DNA from 3 places in the Paenibacillus sp. SRL342 genome. Region 1 is predicted to be linked to each of the others. Evidence: predicted binding sites of a transcription regulator. Region 1 holds the regulator's gene; each other region holds the start of a gene.
The links. Region 1 encodes NrdR, which represses ribonucleotide reductase genes. Its sites were predicted from a motif close to AACACNATATATNGTGTT; they were not measured.

Region 1 (4,408 bases):
GGACAGGTCACATTAAGCTGGACCGCCCCTGCTGACGACGGTGGCAGTGCGATCTTGGGCTACAAGGTATGGTATGGCAACGTGACGCCGGTCACACTGGATGCGACGGAGACCAAATATACCTTTAAGAACCTGACAAACGGCCAAGGCTACAACTTCACCATCATCGCGATGAACGCGAAGGGCGACGGCGCGGAGATCAGTGTGACGGCCATGCCGATGAAGACGACGACTCCCACTGTGCCTGATTCTGGCGGCAATACGGGCAACACCGGAAATACCGGCAACATCGGTAATACGGGCAACACCGACAATACGGGCACCGGGACAGACGCTGGAACATCGAAGTTGGCCTACACAGTGAATACACCGAAGGATAAGCCCGCGGTCACAGACAAAAACGGCAACACCACCCTCCCCGGAGGCGGCGAGCTTACGACCAAAGGCGGGACGAAGATTAAAGTACCCGAAGGCACAACGATAGACTCAAACGGTAAGGTAACCATTCCAGCAGACAAGAGCGCCGAAGTGACACTACCCGGCGGCAACAGCACAGTGACCATTTCGGGCGGCTCGACGATCGCGAGCGACGGTACGGTTACAGTAGGCGGCAAAGAAGCGCATGTGAACCTGCCAAACGGCAACCAGGTGCATATCCACGACGGATCGAAGATACGGAGCGGCGGAACGGTTGTGGTAGGATCAAGCGGCGCAAGAGTTGGCTTAGACAACGGCATGTCGCTGAACATCCGTGAGGCTACGGAGCTGGCGTTTGATGACGCCACCCCACTGGGCTTCCACGTGCTATCGGGCAATCCTTTCAGGGATGCCAATATGGACGACTGGTTCTACAACGATATAAATTTCGCCTACACATACAATCTTTTCAACGGCACGACGTCCACAACATTCTCACCTGGAAGCGCAATGACGCGTGCAATGTTCGTGCAGGTACTGGCCAATCTTGAGGACGTAAACCTCTCCAGCTACACGGGTTCCCGCTTTAGCGACGTGACGAACGGACAGTGGTACACGGCGGCAGCCGAGTGGGCGGCCGAAAAAGGCATAGTCAACGGTACAAACGCAGACCTGTTTGACCCCAATTCACCGATGACGCGCGAGCAGATGCTGGTGATCCTGTACAACTACATGAAGTACAAGGGCTATGAGCTACCTGAAAGCCACTCTAAGTCCTTCACGGATGAGAGTGAGATCAGCTCCTGGGCGTTGGAGGCCGTTCAGACGCTACGGGGCATCGGCATTGTATTAGGCAAGCCGGACAACTTTTTTGCTCCCAAAGCCACCGCCACCCGCGCCGAAGTAGCCACGATCTTTGTAAGATTCGTCGAATATCTGGCTAACTGAAAGCGTATACAGAAAAATGCAGACCCTTCCGGTTGGACAATATCCAGCCGGAAGGGTCTCCTGTTTTCAAACTGTACTTTTTTTGACAACTCCACAGTCAGGACTTTAAACCCTCTATTTTTTCATCTAGAATATTCGTCCCCAAGTCCAAAAAATTCTAATTAATTAATGCATGTTCTGATTTATTTCACCACAAAAAAATGCCATCACAATAATGTGATGGCATTCTTGATTATGGAGCCTAGGGGGATCGAACCCCTGACCTCATCGCTGCCAGCGATGCGCTCTCCCAGCTGAGCTAAGGCCCCAGGATATGAAGTAGATAACTTGTCCAGCGCTGCTACGTTCCACAGGCGACTCCTATATCATATAAAATCCAGCTTTCGCTGTCAATCACTTTTTAAGATCCAAAGTGATTGGAGAAGAACAACCGATTTCTCTGGTACACACGGACTGGAACTCCAGACTGCTCTTCTCCCTTTACCAACTTCACTAATCCTCCAGATCGTCTTTGGACAACAGGGATTTCAGTTCTTTCATGAACATATTGATATCTTTGAACTGGCGGTATACCGACGCAAAACGGACATACGCCACTTCATCGACTGGAAACAACTGTTCCATCAACAACTCACCAATCTGGCGACTCTCCACTTCAGCATCAGCTGTATTACGCAGAGATTTCTCTACTTCAGATACCATCATCTCCAGGGTCTCTACGGAGACTGGACGTTTCTCACAGGCACGAATAAGCCCGCGGAGAATCTTGTCCCGGCTGAACTCTTCCCGGCTGCCATCTTTCTTAATGACAATCAGTGGAGTCTCCTCAATCATCTCAAACGTTGTAAATCTTCGGGCACACTGCTCACACTCACGGCGACGACGAATCGATTTTGCTTCGTTGGCCGGACGCGAATCAAGCACTTTGGTACCCATATAACCGCAATAAGGACACTTCAACTCAGATCACTTCCCACGTTTTACTTTTTACCACATATTCCCTGTCTTGATTTTGTAATGAAAAATGCATTGCCGACACATAATACTTTTACCAACCCGCGAGGAGGTGAACAGCAATGGCACAAAGCAATGGTAACTCCAACAACTTGGTGGTAACTAAAGCTTCCGCAGCACTCGAGCAAATGAAATATGAAGTTGCTCAAGAACTCGGAATCAGCATCCCACAAGACGGATACCAAGGTAACATGACTTCTTACGAGAACGGTTCGATCGGTGGATACATCACGAAGCGTCTGGTAACAATTGCAGAACAGCAATTGGCAGGTCAATACCAATAATATCTGCATCGTAATACGCTACACAGAGGAGCATGGAGCGGCCGGTGAATAACCGGCCTGCTCTGTGCTTCTACTTATATACTTAGAACGTATTATAGATCTTTACATACTGATTATAATAGTAAATGACTCTTTGTACATAGTGACGCGTCTCACCAAACGGAATATCTTTCACCGTATCGAACGAGCCATCCCACACACCATCTCTGAGCCAACTGTTCACTTTGCCTGGACCCGCATTATAGGCAGCGATCATGACCGCTTCATTGCCATCGAATTGATCGGATAGATTCCGCAGATACCATGTGCCTAATTGAATATTTCGTTCAGGCTCGTGCTTCAATTCCTCCAGCGAAGTGTCGGGAATTTTGGCTTGTTCCAGTATCCAATTCGCCGTGTCCGGCATCAGTTGCATGAGCCCAATGGCACCTCGCTTGGATTCCTTGCTTGTCTTAAAATTAGTCTCCACCTTGATAATGGAAGCAATCAGAAACGGATCAACCTCATAACTCTGAGATTGGGCACGGATCTCTTCCTTATAATGTATGGGATAGAACCATGCCATCCAGTTTGTATTCAGAAATAACACCAGTACAAAGGACACAAACATCAACAGCAGTACACGTTTCTTACGCAATATTCTCATAACAAACCCTTAGGCCGTAGATATGAGTCAATTTGCTGCTCCGTCGCAGACCATAAGCCACTGTTATCGATGACAATGTCTGCCAGCTGTTTTTTGCGCTCAATATCCATCTGTACATCCATTCGAGCCTCGGCCTGTGCTGCAGTCATTCCATCCCGACTCATCAAGCGATCTCGTTGTACCGATCTCGGGACATATACAACCATGACTTCCTCGAAACCGTCCTCCAGACCTGATTCGTAGAGCAAAGGAATATCAGATACCACAAGTTTATCCGGATACTGCAACGCGTATGCAGCAGCCCGTTCACGCATCTCTCTTCGGATCGCCGGATGTGTGATCGCCTCCAATGCCTTTCGTTCCTCTGGTTGTTGAAAAACAATACTTCCAAGCTTTTTCCGATCCAGTGTTCCATCTTCGTTCAGTATGGCTTGTCCAAACCGCTTAACAGCGGCGGCCAACACGGGATGCCCGGGCATCATAACTTCCCGGGCAATAACGTCTGCATCGATGAGCAACGCTCCCTTACTGGCGAGATAGGCGGAAACACTGCTTTTGCCTGTCGCGATCCCGCCGGTTAAGCCTATATTCATCGTTTCACCTCATAACAGCTTCATTATTCCCATAATCATTAACATTAGCGCTGGCAATACAGACAGTCTTCGCATCCAGCGCAGAGCTGAGAATCGTAGGCCAACCTTCATGCCGAGTGACAGAAACGCTCCACTAAACAGCGCAATAATGAGTGCCGTCCACAGTGTAGGGAATCCTAGAAGTGCCGCTCCCAATCCTGCCCCAAACGCATCCAGAGACAAGGCAATACCAAGCCACATCGCTTCCTGGGCAGATATACTTCCCGAGTTATCCATATCCGCCTTGGAGGGACTGCGAAGGATCTGAATGACAACGCCCAGCTTGCGCAGCTCCAGTGTAAATACCATTCGTTCCAGTGATCCACTTGAAGCCGACTGCTCCAGATCCAGTGCGAGCACCTGATTCCTGCCCTTTGAATCCGACAGTCTCTCTTGTGCTTCTCCCACCCCAGTTACCGTTGCTTCTGTTTCCCCACTCGTTCCAGTGTCTGTTTCCTGCTGTTCTT
Region 2 (4,408 bases), 160 kb from region 1:
TTACATACACCCCAGGCAGGCAGACCCTGTTCCGCGCATGGATTAGTACAGATGATCGGGTTAAAGTACCAGCTGTTGGACATCTGGTTATAGTACTCCATGAATACCACACCAGGCTCTGCCGATTTCCAGGCTGATTCAATAATGGTATGCCAGATTTCGCGCGCCTTCAGTGTACGATAGTGCACCACCGAATGACCTGCTGCTTTCCATTGCTGCATATCCCCGTTCCACTCGGTGTCGTAGTCCGGATCGTTCGTATCGGGGAAAACCAAGTCCCAATCTCCATCCTGCTTGACAGCCTCCATAAATGTGTTGCTCACACATACAGACAGATTGGCATTGGTCACCTGCCCCATCGTTTGTTTCACGGTAATAAAATCAAGCACATCCGGATGCCAGTCATTCATCATGAGCATGAGCGCACCACGGCGGCTCCCACCCTGTTCAATCAGTCCAGTCGTATAACTGAACAATCCGCCCCACGATACGGAACCGCTGGATGATCCGTTGACACCTTTCACCACCGCTCGGCGAGGACGCAAAGAGGACAAATTAATGCCAACGCCTCCCCCACGTGCCATAATCTCCGTCATCTCGGTCAAAGTCTTCATGATGCCACCCCGACTGTCTTGCGGAGACGGAATGACATAACAATTGAAAAGTGTCAACTCATCGCTTGCCCCCGCACCGGCAGCAATGCGGCCTCCGGGTACTAACTTCCAATCTTCCAACACGGAGCGGAACTTGGACTCCCACGTTGCCCGCTGATCCGCTGTGGATTCGACAGAAGCCATCGCTTTGGCAAGACGGTCCCACATCTCTTCCGGTGTTTTTTCTATGTTGAGTGTCAATTTCTCCACGTTTGTCTCGATGATCTCTCCGCTTCGAGTCCTTACCTGTACAAGCTGACCCTGACGTTCTATGATTTCGCCCACTTCCTTGGTTGGGAACTTCGGATCATCCTTCGTTAATACCAATACCACATCTCCGACCTTGGCATGATTCGAATCGGCGTCCTTCCAGGCGTATCGGTCCAGAAATATTTTTTCGCTGAGTCCTTCTAATGGGTACGATCGTTGGTTCGATTTCATCGCTACGTTCAACCTCCCGAAATAGATCTCCATTTTCACTATAAGAGTAAATTATGATAAAACACCACATATAGTGATATAAAACCAGTATATTACACCATATATTGATTTTCCATAAGACTTTTATCACAGACTTTATTTTATAGACTCCCCTGCTCGGACAAACTTCTTCACACACCCTCATACGCATGAATACGATATCTGTGAATTTTTTGGCACACAAAAAATCTGGGGATAACAGCGATTGGAAGGTTGTTCTGTCATCGTAGTGTTCGTGCAAATAAACTGTAGTTCAACTTATATAGTTATGAACTGACTCTCATTCGTCCATACTATTACCTACGAATAAAACGTCATCACGTATGGCAGGGGAGGAAACACCATGAACCGGAAAAACCCGCACCACACGAATCAACCTGTAGCCGAGCTGCCCGTTCCGCTGGAATTTGATCGAAGCTGGATTAATCAATTGGAATCACGACTGGATAAAGGAGGTCCTTGGGGGGATTATCGACTCTTCCAACTGGGCATTCAAGCCGAAGAAACCAATCTGATTCCCAATTTTGACGAGATCCAGTGTTTGAAGCATCTACAAGGCCTTACTCCACTTCCTCATCAGATGGACACTGCACGCAGAGTATTATTTGAAATGTCAGGCCGGGCCATTCTCGCCGATGAGGTGGGTCTTGGCAAAACCATTGAAGCCGGTCTCATTCTGAAAGAATATATGGTTCGAGGTCTCGTATCCAAGGTACTCATTCTCGTGCCAGCGTCTCTTGTGCTGCAATGGGTACGGGAGTTGAATTCGAAATTTGGCATCCCTGCTATTGCCCAGAAAAAGGCCTATTCCTGGCAGAATGAAGTGGTTGTTGCTTCCATGGATACAGCCAAACGTGACCCGCACAAAGATATGCTGCTGAATACCGATTACGACATGATCATTATTGACGAGGCTCATAAGCTCAAAAACAAAAAAACAACCAACTATCAATTCATGCTGAAATTGCGCAAAAAGTATTGCCTGCTGCTCACAGCTACACCTGTGCAGAACGATATGAGTGAATTGTTCAATCTGATCAACCTGCTGAAGCCCGGTCAACTGGGTCGTCAGGGTGACTTTGCGGCCAACTTTGTTGTAGACAAGCGGGTTCCGAAAAATCAGGAACAGCTTAAGAACGAGTTATCCAAAGTCATGATTCGTAACCGCCGCGGCGAAGGCCCCGTTCAATTTACCAAACGGAACGTCTCCAACGTGAATCTGCAATTATCGCCCGAAGAACAAGCGCTTTATGATGGTGTGACTTCCTTTGTCAAAGACCAGTACCAGGAAGCTGGCGGCAATCTGAGCAGCATGCTCTCCCTTGTTACATTGCAGCGTGAAGTGTGCAGCAGTCGGGATGCTGTATTTGTGACGCTGGTTAATCTGTCGAAGAAACTTCCGCTGGACTCTCCCCTTCGGGACAAGATTTGGGAACTCGTTGCCCATATTAAAGCGATCAAGGAAAATACCAAAGCCGAGAAAACAATGGAACTGATTCGGAACATGAATGAAAAAGTAATCATCTTCACCGAATACCGGGCCACGCAGGAGTATCTGCTAAACTATTTCCGCAACAATGGGCTTACGGCTGTACCCTATCGGGGTGGTATGAATCGTGGCAAAAAAGACTGGATGATGGATCTCTTCCGCGGGCGTGTGCAGGCCATGATTGCAACCGAAGCGGGTGGTGAAGGCATCAATTTGCAATTTTGCCATCATATGATCAACTTTGATCTGCCTTGGAACCCTATGCGGGTAGAGCAGCGGATCGGCCGGGTACACCGGCTTGGGCAGCAAAATGACGTGAACATCTTCAATTTATCTACGACCGGAACCATTGAGGAACATATTCTGAGTCTGCTGCATGAGAAGATCAATATGTTTGAAATGGTGATCGGCGGGCTGGATGTCATTCTCGAACGGCTGGAGAAAAAGGAGTCTATTGAGAAAAGTTTGTACAAAATCATATTGGAATCACAAACTGATGAAGATATTCGCAGTAAAATGGACTCACTTGGACAATCGCTGAACTCCATTCAACGTGAGGTTGCCGATGAAGGCCCTGACGTATCCGGGTTGTTAGATCTTCGCAAAGGAGGTAGCTAACTCATGACCATGTCTCCCCATGAAGTGCAGGCATATGTTCTCACCTATCTGGAAGCACTCGATTGTCAGATTATGGAGAGTTCCCCTGCCCATGTTACAGTCAAACTCTCGCCTGAGGCGGACAAAGCGTTGACCAATCGCCCCTATTATTGGGGGTTCGTGGAACGAACCGGAGCACCCGCTGAGACGATGTCCTTTACATTTATATTTGATCCTGACAGGTATCAGCAGGCCATTGAAGCAGCAGAAGCCAAAGCTGCGCAAGCATCACCTCCTGTTGTGCCTAACCCTGCTGAAACGAATGGCATAACCAACGGCAGTCCTCAAGGCGAGCCACCAAAAGAAACTATTCTAGGCCGTTACTTCGGTATTACGCCATCACTGCCACAGCTGGGGCCAGGACGAATATTACGTGAAGAAGTGGTGTACGGCAGTCGCAGACTCCAGCAGATTTTCGGCGCTGCCCGTGAAGGCGGTGCCTTCGTGAATCTGTTCGAACAGGCTGCCAAACGGCAATTGCGGGCTACAGCGCCAGCCGTATATGAGCCTTGGCTTGGTGTGTGTTTCAAGGTGGAATTCGCCTGTGATTTGAAACGGGAGGAATTGCATTTTCTCGGCATCTCCCTACGCTCGGGTGAAATTATAGAGAAATTCGGCACCAAGCTGAACCGACGTGATCTCAGTCCAAGACTTGCGGAGAACATGCATGTGCAGACAGCTAAAGTTTCGATATTTGACGCCGGAGCTGCTCTGGAATCTCATTTGACAAACCGCTTGCTGGAACTCGATTATAGCTGGGCCGAGAAAGCCCAAGAGCGGCTTGATCTGGAGCTGGACGTGTTGGACACCTACTATGAAGCAGTACTCCGAGAAGATACGCCTGAGGTAGAATCACCAGGTAAGACAACCTCAGACACGGAGAATGTCCATTCTAACCGCACGCCACCTGTACCACTGAAAAAAGTTCTGGATATCACTAACGCTAAACCCATTGGAGCAGATGTAGAACTGGCGGCAGAAACCGCAGTACCGATCGACTCCGAGACAGATGCCGAAGAAGAGAAAACAAAACAGGCGGTAATAGATCGTGAAGCTATGAAATTGCAGTATGAGACACGCCGGACCGAGATGATCTGGCAATATGAACCCAAAGTGAAAGTGACTGCCA
Region 3 (4,408 bases), 2.7 Mb from region 1:
AGTTCAATCTTCCGATAAGCTGGAAGAGTATGGTATACCGGGATATGGAATGAGTTCGTATAATACTCCCGATCATTAACTCCAGGAATGAGACCATAATGCTCCCTGTCGATTTTCGTGAATTTGCCGGACAACCCTTCAGCAGGTGTGGCAAACAGGGTGATATTCAGGTTATGCTGCTCGCTCATCCGATCACAGAATTCTCGCATGGTCCGAATAATGTTCAGTGCTTCACGATGTACATGAGTGTCCTGCCCATGATGGCGCCCATAGAGAGCTGTCATACATTCCGCAAGACCGATAAAACCAAGAGATAATGTTCCATGCTTCAAAAGATCGGCAACCGGCTCGTTCGGGCCAAGCTGTTCTCCACCTTCCCATACTCCCTCCCGCATCATGAAGTCGGATGCCTTAGCAGGTTGTGCTGTCTGAATTTGGTAGCGGTGCAGCAGGCCGGAAGCGGCATTATGCATAACCGACTCCAAAGCAGTATAGAACCCTGCCCGATCTGCAACGGCTCTGCTGCCTTGGCAGATGCCAAACCGGATGCCGAGCTTGACGAGGTTAATGGTGTTGAAGGACAGATTACCTTTACCACTTTGACGATTGCGACCAAATCGGTCAGCCAGTGTACGTGTGCGGCATCCCATGGTGGCGATGATCGTATCCGGATCTTCCGGATGATAGAAAGGCAGATTGAAAGAGGCATCCACATTGACAAAGTTGGGATACATCCGCCGGGATGAACAGGTGACTGCGAGACGGAACAAATCATAGTTCGGCTCTCCTTGAGCCTGATTGATCCCCTGTTTGCACTGGAAAATATGTTGAGGGAACACGGGAGTCTCCCCGTTGCCCAGGCCACGGATGGTTGCTTCCAGCAACGAGCGTGATACCAACCGACCTTCTGCTGATGTACATAATCCATAGTTCAGTGAAGTGAATGGAATCTGGCCACCTGCACGACTGCTCATCGTATTCAGGTTATGAATCAGCGATTCAGCAGCTTGTCCTGTCTCCAGTTCAGTCTCTTCATAGGCGAAGGCATACGCCTGCGGGCACTGATTCTTCGCTTCGATGCTGTCCAGATGAAGCTGTTCATCCTCGAGCAGGGCATGCTCACCAAAGAGTCGTTGTCCTTTGCGGTAATGTTTGCGGAACGATCGCTGTACATAGGGAGCCAGATCCCAGTCGATTTTATTGGCTGACACACCGCCATATTGACTGTTCTGCTGGGATTGGAAGATGATCGCAACCAGAGCCATTGCAGACATGATTGTCTGAGGTGTGCGAACCGATCCGTTGCCTGTATTGAAACCCGCAGCAAGAAGACGGTCAAACGGGATAAAGATGCAGTTGGTCGTTCCAAGTGCATACTGGTCCAGATCGTGTACATACAGATCCCCATTCTCCACAGCTTGGGCAAGCTCTTCCGGCAACACATGACGCAGAGCATGCCACTTGGCTGTCTCCGAACCGAGCCTGCTCATCTTGCCGCTGAAGGAGTCTCCGTTCAGATTGGCATTTTCCCTCAGCGTATCGGCGTCTTCTGCGCCAATAATTCGTCTTCCCAGGTCGGATAATAGATCGGATGCCGGTGGAGTGGCATACTCAAGCATGTTCATGTAAGGTTCCTCCTAAAATGATTGAATATCATTCAATTTCCGTATAACACTATATGTAGATTCGTCTTATCCATTTATAAACTATATGTGGTTTTTTGGGTGTGATAATGGTCACATAGTTCACAGGACAAAGTGGACTTTCCTTTAATTGCTGTGGATAAAGGTTCCCAAAGTTTGAGTAGAAGCGTATAATTTCTAGTTATCCTGCAAGGATAATATCCGAAGTCGGACAAGATGGACCTTGATCAATCTGAAAAGGCGTTTTGCCATAGTTTTTCGTTTGTTAATCCATCCGTTTAAGAACTGTTTTGACCGCAAATGGGCAATAAACAGGAAGTATGATTCTCTTATACAGCTACGGTGTTAAACATATAAGTATAGATTGTGACAGCTATTCGGATTTTTTGATGAACCCTTGTACGTGATTACACAATTATGATCTACAGATTGGATAGTGCAGCTAAGATAAAAGGGGTGGATCATGGGGACGGCAGAAGGCATTACGAGAGGCTTCTATGAAGATATAAAGGAAGCTGCGGCCCATATTGTAGACGTACTAAGTGGTATATTGAAGGTCAATACCATCTTTGTTGCTACGAATGACGGTTTGACGAATGTCATTCTGGAGGCGTTCAATCGCAAGGAAGAATTGATTGTAAAAGGTAGCGAACTTCCATTTGAAGATTCTTACTGCAGCTTGGTATTAAAAGATAAACATGAGAACCTTACAATCCAGAATACATGTGAACATCCGATGACAAGATTCATGGATGTCACGAGTGGGCTCGGCAATCGTTTCTTCGTGGGCGTGCCCATCATGCGAAGATCTGGCGAAACATTCGGGACCATCTGTCTGATGGATAATCCTGATTATGTAATCAGTGAAACCGACATGAAGACGCTGAAGGCGATGGCTGTATTCCTTGGCTATGTTGTGGACCTGGAGAGCACACTGCATCTTCAGGAGCGTAAATTGAGTGATTCGGAACAAATGCAACAGCAGCTCCAGGCAGAGAAAGAACGAGCTGAATCGGAGGCCATGACCAAATCACAGATGCTCAAGCTGATGAGTCATGAGATTCGTAATCCGTTGAACGGCATTCTGGGACTGACAGATCTGATACGTACACCGGATATGCCTGAGGAGCAGTCAGAATATGTGAATATGATTGAGACGAGCGGCAATATTCTGCTTACTTTGTTGAACAATATGATGAATTTCAACATCAATGAGGCAGGTAAAACGGTTATACATGATGATCCTTTCGATCTGGTAGGTACAATCGAGAATACGGTCTATCTTTATGCGGGAATTGCGGCTGGCAAGAACATTGAGCTGGGATTGAATCTGGAGCTGAATGTGTCGCAAGTATTCGTTGGTGATGAGATCAAGATCGGACAGCTGCTTGCACATGTCATTCAATACGCTCTCGATTCAACGCGTGAGGGCTCCGTCCTGATCACGGCAGTGGTGAACGGAGAAGACACCGAAGAGACGGGTACACTTCTGCTCAAGGTGAATTACACAGGTCAGACGTTATCGGATAAGAAGATCCAAACCTTTAACAGCCAAGAAGAGAAGTTGAATATCCAAAAACTGATTGGAAGCAATCTGGGTCTGGCTGTAAGCCAGAATCTTGCCATTCTCATGCATGGCCATATTCAGGTGAGCAGTGTGAAGGAAAATGAGACGGAATTCAACATATCCCTTCCGTTACGCAGATACTGGGAGTTACCTCAACTCGCAAGTGTTCAGCAACGGTTAAAAGGGAAAAAGGTGTTACTCGCCAAGGACCCTGACATTTTGCAAGGCGTCTCTTCCCTGATGCGTAGGTGGGAGATGGATGTACACATGACCTCGAATTTGACATTAGCGCATGATTGGATCAACGAAGGATTCATGCCTGATGTAGCCGTTGTAGATATGGGATTACTGGAAGGCGGCGCGGTCGATTTTGTACAAGAACTGAAACAGCGACTGGAGGATCTGCCCGTCATTGTTCTTGTTCCTTATGGTATACACATTGAATTGCATGAAGCAGAAGCCTTTGATGCTGTCCTGACGAAGCCAGTCAGACAGGCTGATCTGTTGAATGCATTGAGTATTACTTTGCCTTAAATCATGATCAGAAGACAAATCTTTATTCGGCGCACCTGTTATGGTGCGTTTTTTTTCATTTTCCATTTTCTGAGGCAAAGCCCTTTTATTCCGAGCTGGTTACGTTACAATAGAAAGTGAACTTCATCTTTATAACCACAGAGGAGGATGTACATTGGATTATCGCAGATTAGGTGGAAGCGGACTGAAAGTAAGCGAGATCAGCCTGGGAAGCTGGCTGACGTACGGAGGGTATGTGGAACGTGAAAATGCGGTGAAATCAATTGAAACTGCATTTGATGAAGGCATTAACTTTTTTGATACTGCCAATGTATATGAACGGGGTGCAGCAGAAGAACTGCTTGGACAGACGCTCAAAGCGTACTCCCGTGACTCTTATGTACTTGCAACCAAAGTATTTGGCAAAATGGGTGATGGTCCGAATGACCAGGGGTTGTCTCGCAAACATATCAAGGAGCAATGTGAAGCCAGCTTGAAGCGCCTGGGCGTTGAATATGTGGATATCTATTACTGTCATCGTTATCATACCGAAACACCAATCCAAGAAACACTCCGCGCTCTTGATGATCTTGTACGTCAAGGCAAAGTGTTATATGTAGGCGTCAGCCAGTGGACTGCAGCTCAGATGGAAGATGCGTTAGGTACAGCAGATCGTCTGCTCCTC

Region 2: AC4E8D_RS10880 (adenosylcobalamin-dependent ribonucleoside-diphosphate reductase) is a predicted target of NrdR. The motif match lies at 1,155-1,172, and genes of this name have one in related genera.
Region 3: AC4E8D_RS29650 (anaerobic ribonucleoside triphosphate reductase) is a predicted target of NrdR. The motif match lies at 1,671-1,688, and genes of this name have one in related genera.

What each region holds. Positions count from the first base shown of each region.
Region 1 is NZ_OZ481790.1:2,185,646-2,190,053, reverse strand. It holds gene AC4E8D_RS10175 (S-layer homology domain-containing protein) at 1-1,365, shown strand, start outside; tRNA gene AC4E8D_RS10170 (tRNA-Ala) at 1,601-1,673, opposite strand; gene nrdR (transcriptional regulator NrdR) at 1,858-2,325, opposite strand; gene AC4E8D_RS10160 (alpha/beta-type small acid-soluble spore protein) at 2,442-2,663, shown strand; gene AC4E8D_RS10155 (lytic transglycosylase domain-containing protein) at 2,746-3,309, opposite strand; gene coaE (dephospho-CoA kinase) at 3,306-3,902, opposite strand; gene AC4E8D_RS10145 (manganese efflux pump) at 3,912-4,408, opposite strand, start outside.
Region 2 is NZ_OZ481790.1:2,342,732-2,347,139, reverse strand. It holds gene AC4E8D_RS10880 (adenosylcobalamin-dependent ribonucleoside-diphosphate reductase) at 1-1,094, opposite strand, end outside; gene AC4E8D_RS10875 (DEAD/DEAH box helicase) at 1,477-3,240, shown strand; gene AC4E8D_RS10870 (YqhG family protein) at 3,244-4,408, shown strand, end outside.
Region 3 is NZ_OZ481790.1:6,685,586-6,689,993, reverse strand. It holds gene AC4E8D_RS29650 (anaerobic ribonucleoside triphosphate reductase) at 1-1,625, opposite strand, end outside; gene AC4E8D_RS29645 (histidine kinase dimerization/phospho-acceptor domain-containing protein) at 2,107-3,744, shown strand; gene AC4E8D_RS29640 (aldo/keto reductase family protein) at 3,899-4,408, shown strand, end outside.